DNA from 2 places in the Bacillus cereus group sp. BfR-BA-01383 genome. Region 1 is predicted to be linked to the other one. Evidence: a T-box and tRNA genes for the amino acid it is inferred to sense, from the RefSeq annotation. Region 1 holds a T-box; the other holds one or more tRNA genes.

Region 1 (4,441 bases):
TTATACCGTGTAAACCAAACAGAAGATATATATTTAACTACAGGGCAAATTATTTATATTCCCGTTTCGAAAGCAAAAGCGAAATAAGGGAGTGAGTGTCTACACTTCCTTAATTTCCTAGAGGATATGTTTTGAATAGAAAGGGTAATTCGTATGGATATTGAATTGCGAAATCGCTATGAACCTATTGTGAGGCAGTATAGATTAGATACGCAGCACATGGAAGAGCACGGAAGTGTAACGAAGATTTACACGAATCAAGGTCCATATGCGCTCAAGAAAATAGAAGATAGAAAGTTAGAGCGGAATAATTTTTTGCATCATGTTCAATATTTGAAGGAGAAGGGTTTTTCGAATTATGTACCTATATACCACGCGACGGATGGAAATTATATTTTAAGTGACGGAACGTATAATTATTACTTAATGCCTTGGTTAGAGCGTGCGGAAGGAAACGGCGAGGATAATGATCAATACCATAAAATGTTTCAAACACTTGGAACGTTGCATCAAAAAACGGTAAAAGAAGAAACGTATACAGAAGAGGATTTAGAAAAGCATTATACGAATATATCCGATCGCTGGGAGAATGATGGTGAGATGTTAGAAGAGTTTCTTGTAGAGTCTGAAGCGAAGTGGTATATGTCTCCGTTTGAATTGCAATATTGTACGTACTATCATCATGTAATGAGGGCGCGGGAATTTGCAACGAAGCAATTAAATGAGTGGAACGATGCGATGAAAGAAAAGGAAAAAACACGTATTACTTTTGTACATGGTAACGTGTCACTTAATCATTTTTTATTTGACTATGAGCGGAATGGCTATTTTATTAGTTTAGAAAAATCGAAGTTTGCAACGCCTGTGCAAGATATAGTAGGTTTTTATTCACGGTCTTTAAACACATATCCAATTGCGAGAAGTGATCGGTTTGAATGGTATCAAATGTATCAAAAGAATTTTCCGTTTACGAAAGAAGAGCAACTTCTCATGTTTGCTTATATGACATATCCATCGCAATTTATCAGGCAAATCCAATCTTATAAGAAAAGAAGAGAGAATCGCAATGAGGGAAATGAAATGCGCGGAGTAAAGAGCTTGCAACAATCGCATTGGCTCGTTAGTAATATAGAATATTTCCTGTCACAATTACAAGCTGCCCAGCAAGGGAACGGATAAAGTGAAGCTTTAATCAGTAGAGGTCTTACTGCCCGCAAATAGCGGGATAAAGAAGATAAGTAGAGGATGCTACTTATCTTTTTTTGTATTCGCCCAAAAAGTTGTAGTCTTAAATTTATCTTGACGAATAAGGTTTCGTTTTTTACACTATTGTATATAATAATTAACAATCATATAAATGCCTTGAAGGGGAAGAGTATAACATGAAACGTCTTCAGAGAGGAGAATCATTAGCTGGGAGATTCTCTAGATAGTTATGTTAGAAGGTAGCCCTGGAGCATCTTTTCTGAACGGAACAGTTCTCATTAGGAAAAGACGGATTTGTCCGTTATCAAATTAAGAGTATAAGCAAATTCTGAATTTGTTTGTAAATAAAGGTGGTACCGCGATGTCCCTCGTCCTTTTTTGGATGAGGGGCATTTTTTATTTTAAGGAGGGAAAATAATGTCAAACACGGAAAAGAATTTACCAACTAAATATGATCATATGTCCGTTGAAGAAGGCCTTTATCAATGGTGGCTTGAAGGCAAGTATTTCGAAGCAACAGGAGACGAGAAGAAACAACCGTATACGATTGTAATTCCACCTCCGAACGTAACTGGTAAGTTACACTTAGGTCATGCTTGGGATACGACTCTTCAAGATATTTTAACTCGTACAAAGCGTATGCAAGGTTATGATGTATTATGGCTTCCAGGAATGGACCATGCTGGTATCGCAACACAAGCGAAAGTAGAAGGGAAACTTCGTGAAGAAGGTATTTCACGTTACGATCTTGGCCGTGAGAAATTCCTTGAAAAAGCTTGGGAATGGAAAGAAGAATATGCTTCTCACATTCGTCAACAATGGGGGAAAGTTGGTTTAGGACTAGACTATTCTCGCGAACGTTTCACATTAGACGAAGGTTTATCTGATGCGGTTAATAAAGTATTCGTTCAATTATACGAAAAAGGCTTAATTTACCGCGGTGAATATATTATCAACTGGGATCCAGCAACACGCACAGCTCTTTCTGATATTGAAGTAATTCATAAAGAAGTTCAAGGTGCATTCTACCATATGAACTACCCGTTAACAGACGGATCTGGTCACATTCGCCTTGCTACTACTCGTCCAGAAACGATGCTTGGTGATACAGCGGTAGCAGTTCATCCAGAAGACGATCGTTACAAACATTTAATCGGAAAAACAGTTACACTTCCAATCGTAGGCCGTGAGATTCCGATTATTGCTGATGAGTACGTAGAAAAAGACTTCGGAACAGGCGTTGTAAAAATTACACCAGCTCATGATCCGAATGACTTTGAAGTAGGTAACCGTCATGACTTACCACGCATCTTAGTAATGAACGAAGATGGAACGATGAACGAAAAAGCTGGTAAGTATAACGGTATGGATCGTTTCGAATGCCGTAAAGCGTTAGTGAAAGACTTACAAGAGGCTGGCGTATTAGTAGAAATCGAGCCTCATATGCATTCAGTAGGTCATAGTGAGCGTAGCGGAGCGGTTGTTGAGCCTTACTTATCAACACAATGGTTCGTAAAAATGGCTCCACTTGCAGAAAAAGCAGTAGAACTTCAACAAAAAGAAGAAGAAAAAGTAACGTTCGTACCAGATCGTTTTGAAAACACATACTTACGCTGGATGGAAAACATTCATGACTGGTGTATTTCTCGTCAATTATGGTGGGGACACCGCATCCCAGCTTGGTATCATAAAGAAACTGGTGAAGTATACGTAGGTACAGAAGAGCCAGCAGATATTGAAAACTGGAATCAAGATAATGACGTACTTGATACATGGTTCAGCTCAGCGTTATGGCCGTTCTCAACACTTGGTTGGCCAAATGAAGATTCAGCAGACTTTAAACGTTACTATTCAACAGATGCATTAGTAACTGGTTATGACATCATCTTCTTCTGGGTATCTCGTATGATTTTCCAAGGTTTAGAGTTTACAGGCGAGCGTCCATTTAAAGATGTATTAATTCACGGTTTAGTTCGTGATGAGCAAGGACGTAAAATGAGTAAATCTCTTGGTAACGGTATCGACCCAATGGATGTTATCGAGAAGTACGGTGCAGATGCGATGCGCTATTTCTTATCAACAGGAAGTGCACCAGGTCAAGATTTACGTTTCAGCATGGAAAAAGTAGAATCTACTTGGAACTTCATTAATAAAATTTGGAACGCATCACGTTTCGTATTAATGAACATGGATGACATGAAGTATGAAGAAATCGATTTAACTGGTGAAAAATCAGTTGCAGATAAGTGGATTTTAACCCGCTTAAACGAAACAATCGAAAGCGTAACACGTAACATGGATAAATATGAGTTCGGTGAAGCTGGCCGTTCATTATACAACTTCATTTGGGATGATTTCTGTGACTGGTACATCGAAATGGCGAAACTTCCACTATACGGTGAAGATGAAGCAGCTAAGAAAACAACTCGTTCTATTTTAGCTTACGTATTAGACCAAACAATGCGTCTATTACACCCATTCATGCCATTCGTAACAGAGAAAATTTGGCAGCATTTACCGCATGAAGGTGAGTCTATTACAGTAGCGGCATGGCCAACAGTTCGCGAAGATTTACAAGATACAGAAGCGGCAGCAGAAATGCACCTTCTAGTTGATATCATTCGCTCTGTTCGTAACATTCGTGCAGAAGTAAATACGCCAATGAGCAAAAAAGTTCAAATGCAAATTAAAGCAAAAGATGAGGCTGTACTTGCTCAACTTACGAAAAACAGCTCTTACATTGAGCGTTTCTGTAATCCAAGTGAATTAACAATTAAAACAGATTTACAAGCGCCAGAAAAATCGATGACTGCAATCGTATCAGGTGCAGAGTTATTCTTACCGTTAGCTGATCTTATCAATCTTGATGAAGAGAGAGCACGTCTTGAAAAAGAATTTGAGAAGTTCGATAAAGAAGTAGAACGTGTACAGAAGAAACTTTCAAACCAAGGTTTCGTAGCGAAAGCTCCTGCAGCAGTTATTGAGGGAGAGCGTGCGAAAGAGCAAGATTACCTAGAAAAACGCGAAGCAGTTCGTCAACGTCTAGCAGATCTTGAAAAATAAAATATTTTTCAGAGACTCACTATATTGGTGAGTCTCTTTTCTTTGCGTATAATAGAATGATGAAGGTTTTTTTGAAAGGGGAAAAGCATACGTGATACATACATACGAAGAAGCGATAGGGTGGATTCATAGCCGATTGAAGTTTGGTATTAAACCAGGATTAGAAAGAATG
Region 2 (4,441 bases), on a different contig from region 1:
ACTATAGAATGTTAGTGATTGGCTAAAGAAAAAATTAGTATAGAGAGATGGGGTTGGATATGCTATGAATCTTACATTTTTCTCGTTATAAATGTTATAAAAGTATGATATATTAATATAGAATATTCAACTGGGGGAAGAAATATGAAAATTGTAAAGTCAAAAAAATTATGGATTACTATAGCAGTAATCGTTGGATTAGTAATTTCGTATTCAATTGGCGCTAGTGGTGCCAAGGTTACTATCGAGAAAGAAAAGGTTACATACGAAGAGGCAAAAGCGAAAGCAGAAGAAAAGGAAAAAGAATTAAGTTACACGAAGAGCAAGGTCAAAGAAGGTATTGATGCAGAACAAAAGAAGCTTGCTGACAAGAAAGTTGAAGTAGAAGAGACTTTGGCCCTAGTAGCAAATAAGAATCAACTAACGTCAGAAGTTGATAAACTAGGTAAAGATGTAGAGGCTAAAAAGGGAGAAGTAGGGAAATTAGATGGGGATATCCAATCAAAGACAAGTGAACTGCAGAAGCTTACCGAAGGCGTTAAGGCTAAGCAAGAAGAACCTAGAGTGCTAGGTGCAGGTGAATATATAGTGGGAAAAGATATTCCTGCTGGTCGTTATAAAGCTACAGCAGTAGGACGTGGTAGTAACTTCGTTGTCTTTGATAGCAAGAGTGGTTCAGCAACAGTAAATACTATTCTGGGCAATAGTTCAGTAGGTCGTGGAGATTATACTTTCTTTACTGGTACTGGCGATATTATCAAGACAGCAGAGCAAGTTAAACTTATTCCAGTTGAATAAGTTTAAAGAAATGCTGGAAAGAAGGGGTTAGAAAACCTTCTAAAAAGCTAAGAGAAGCGATTACAGGTGCAGTCATCTTTGTGAGCAGACTAGGCTTTACAAGATTAAGAAATATAAAATTGAAAAATTTTAATCATGTAATAAATAATAAAATAGACAACAGGAGTAAATACAATCATGAAAAAATGGATAATTTGGGCGGTAATTTTTTATATACATTCGGCGGTACTGCTATATAAGGGAATTGACAAAATTGAAGGGTATTATATGGCTAGTGAATATAGTGAGTTAAATAAGCATGTTTATGTGGGCGGAGACGCGTACAATTACATTATTAACTCTAATTTACTTACAGCATTCTTTGTACTTAGTGCAGCATTCTTTATCGCAGGAACTCTTTTAATCGCTACCGGATCGATTATTAAGGCCATTAAGGAAAAACAAGTAACTGCTAATAACAGTATATAAATTTAATAGTTTCCCCTTTCAGTAGGAAGTGTAAAAAGAACATGTATACACATGGCTGTTACACTAGTACTTGGAGGGGATTTTTTATGTCTAATAAAAGGCCGAGATTTAATACATACTTAGAAGAATTAAATTTATATAAATGGAGAGGAGCGTAACGACATGGTAAAGGGTAATATTCAATGATATGGATCACCGACTTTGCGGGTGTATATTGTTCACTTTCCTATAAGTTGATTTATACGGAAAGTGTGAAGGAAATGATTTAACAAAACTACTATAGAAGTTCACACTGGCACATATGTATAATCTGGAAAATAGATGCTTTGATTAAAAAATAGTTGTATCCAAGATTCGCTTTCATGATTTACATCATACACAGATAGCTTTTTTATTGATTAAAGGTGTACAGGTGATTTTTAAGTGAGTAGGGTATAGTAATACTGAAATTATTATATATTACAATTTACTTCCAGTTCTGCGAGTTAAATCATATGCCAAAAATAGCGATCTACCAGTTGGTAAATCGCTATTTTTGGCATATGACCCCGGAGAGGCTCGAACTCACGACCTCCACCCTGTCAAGGTGGCGCTCTCCCTGCTGAGCTACGGGATCTTCAAAAATGATTATGTATTCGAATTTTTAATCATTATGTTAAAGCAATTATATATAATTAACTGAAAATTTACAATGTTTTTGTGTAGTAAGTTTTTAAAGAGGTAGTGTAATAGAAAATAGGTTTATTTCAGAGGTTATATTATTATGTATGTTTTTATATTTAATAAGTAGAAGGTGCTGAAGTGTTATGATTTCCGATACCAATCTAAAGGGCCTTCATTACTTAAATCAACAAGAAAAGGAAATAAGAAGTGTAGAGGTAAGCTTATAAGTTCTGGCATAGCGTTCAATGTTTTCCTTGATACATATTGCCTTCCAAAACAATACGGACAATCTTTTTCAAATGTTATGAGAAGCGACCAGACCTCCTTTACTTTCCACTTAGTTTTACAATACGTACAACGCGCCATGGAGTTCCTCCTCATTTTAAGTTATTTTCTAATATATTCTATATCGTCGTACTAAAGTCAAGTGTATTTGGTGTGATAAAATGTAAGTTGGTTTGTTTTTATATGGATTTTTTCAGTAATTTATGATCGATTGTATGTCGTATGAGGGTTATGTAGGATAAGAGGTTTTCATTTTCAATATCCAAATTGGCCAATATATCCTTTTTACAATTTACTTAAAATCATGTATAACAGAGATACAAGATTATTTCATAAATATTCAGGAGTAGAGGGAGAAAAGTTGTAATGGTGAGAAAAACGTTCAAGATGCGTGTGTCTAGAAATAGAACGATTTCGATTAATGGGTCGATTCTTGATGTGGATGTGACGCATGATGAGTTTTTGCAAGAGTTCGTTGAGTGGGTTGATTCTAAAGGTTGGTCGTTTATGGGTATGACGGATGAGATTACGCCCGAGGAAGCTAGTCAAAAGTTAATAGATTCGTTGATTGATGAGAAGGATAAGAAAGAGTAATTCCTTCTTATTTTTATTGTATATTTATGTTCTTCATCGTAAAAGTATGATATAGTAAAAAATAGCTAATATTCTTCCAATTTAATACAAATTACATATAGATTGGTAGATTTTTTTTTGTTAAGGAAGTAAATTGAAAAGGGAGAGTCATATGGTTAATTTTAAGAAGATTTTGGCTTTTATTACAGTTATTTGTTTATTTTTTTTGACACCTATGACGTTACATGCTGAGACAAATGTTGGGGTGGATCCAGGACAAGTGGCGCCGCCACCCGCGGAAGGACCGAATGTTTTTAGTCAGTTTGCAGCTACGATTGATGCGAAAACAGGGGATGTGTTGTATGACAAAAATGCACATCATCGTGCATTTCCTGCTAGTATGACGAAAGTGCTAACAGCAATTTTACTTATGGAGCATACGAAGCCAGAAGATCAATTTAGGTTTTCACAATTAGCACTAGATCAAGAGAAGAGTAATTATCAAATTGAGTTTCAACCTGGTGAGACAATAAATAGAAATACTGCGCTTATGATTTTAATGGTGTTAAGTGCGAATGATGTGTCGTATGCGATTGCGGAGCGGATTGGCGGGAGTGTTGAGAATTTCGCTAATATGATGAATGAAAAAGCGAAGCAACTAGGGGCTACAGATAGTCACTTTGTAACACCAAATGGATTGCATGATCCGAATCATTATACGACGCCATATGATATGGCTATGATTACGAGAGGTGTGCAAAAGTATCCTGAAATTTTGCAAGCGATGAATACGAAAAGAACAACCGTTACGACATCTAGGCAGACGGTTTCTATTTTTAATAAATCTACTTATTTTGAAAACCCATATAGTATTGGCGGTAAGACGGGTTTTACGAATGAAGCGCGCAATACACTCGTTTTATTAAATGAGAAAGACGGAAATCGTATTATAAATGTAGTAATGGCTTCTCAAAGACCTGAAATTTATGAAGATTTGAAACAGATGGCGGAATATTCTTTTGGGCAATTTGTGAAGCAAACGGTGCTAGATAAACAGAGTTGGCATCAAAAGACAACGTATTTAAATAAAGATATTGATAGCGAACTTGAAAAAAGTGCAGAGCTTATGCTTAAGAAAGATGAAGGGAAAAATGTGAGAACTACTTTCCGGGCAGTTTCATTAGATAAAGACTCTTTGTATCATAAGGGAATCCATCGTGGTGAAGTAGTTGGTGCAGTTGATATTACGAAAAATAATCAAACAATTGCGACGATAAATGTTCTTTCAAAAGAAGATGTTACTTTTGCGATGCCTAAAAAAGATACAGTTGCGCCTGAAGTAAAAGACTCAAATGTGAAAATGATAAGCATTGGGATAGGAGCCATTGTATTATTTGGAGCCATTTTATATGTAGTGTTGCGTCGGAATACAAAAGGAATGAAATCAGAAGAAAAATAAATTACTAGTAAAAAGACTGTGAAGAGATTTTGTCACGGTCTTTTTTGTTTGCATATATTTTTTCGGAAAATTAACTAATAATTGTAAATTTTCTTATTGCATTTCCATTTTGTTCGTTATATTATTTAATTAAGTTCTTATTAAAGAACGAAAGTGAATATCACATACTTCAAATAATATAAAACAACGGAGAAG

What was found. The T-box of region 1 lies ahead of MR065_RS17730 (valine--tRNA ligase). A T-box ahead of a tRNA ligase gene usually reads a tRNA of that ligase, here a tRNA-Val.
Positions count from the first base shown of each region.
Region 2: it encodes a tRNA-Val, which carries the amino acid that the T-box ahead of MR065_RS17730 (valine--tRNA ligase) is inferred to sense. The anticodon was not compared.

Region 1 is NZ_JAKUFP010000020.1:31,843-36,283, reverse strand. Features, by position in the region: gene spoVID (stage VI sporulation protein D) at 1-87, shown strand, start outside; gene ysxE (spore coat protein YsxE) at 154-1,179, shown strand; T-box leader at 1,354-1,585, shown strand; gene MR065_RS17730 (valine--tRNA ligase) at 1,624-4,269, shown strand; gene MR065_RS17725 (bifunctional folylpolyglutamate synthase/dihydrofolate synthase) at 4,361-4,441, shown strand, end outside.
Region 2 is NZ_JAKUFP010000003.1:201,642-206,082, forward strand. Features, by position in the region: gene MR065_RS04925 (hypothetical protein) at 145-798, shown strand; gene MR065_RS04930 (hypothetical protein) at 976-1,266, shown strand; tRNA gene MR065_RS04935 (tRNA-Val) at 1,810-1,882, opposite strand; gene MR065_RS04940 (hypothetical protein) at 2,071-2,295, opposite strand; gene MR065_RS04945 (hypothetical protein) at 2,581-2,808, shown strand; gene MR065_RS04950 (D-alanyl-D-alanine carboxypeptidase family protein) at 2,960-4,246, shown strand.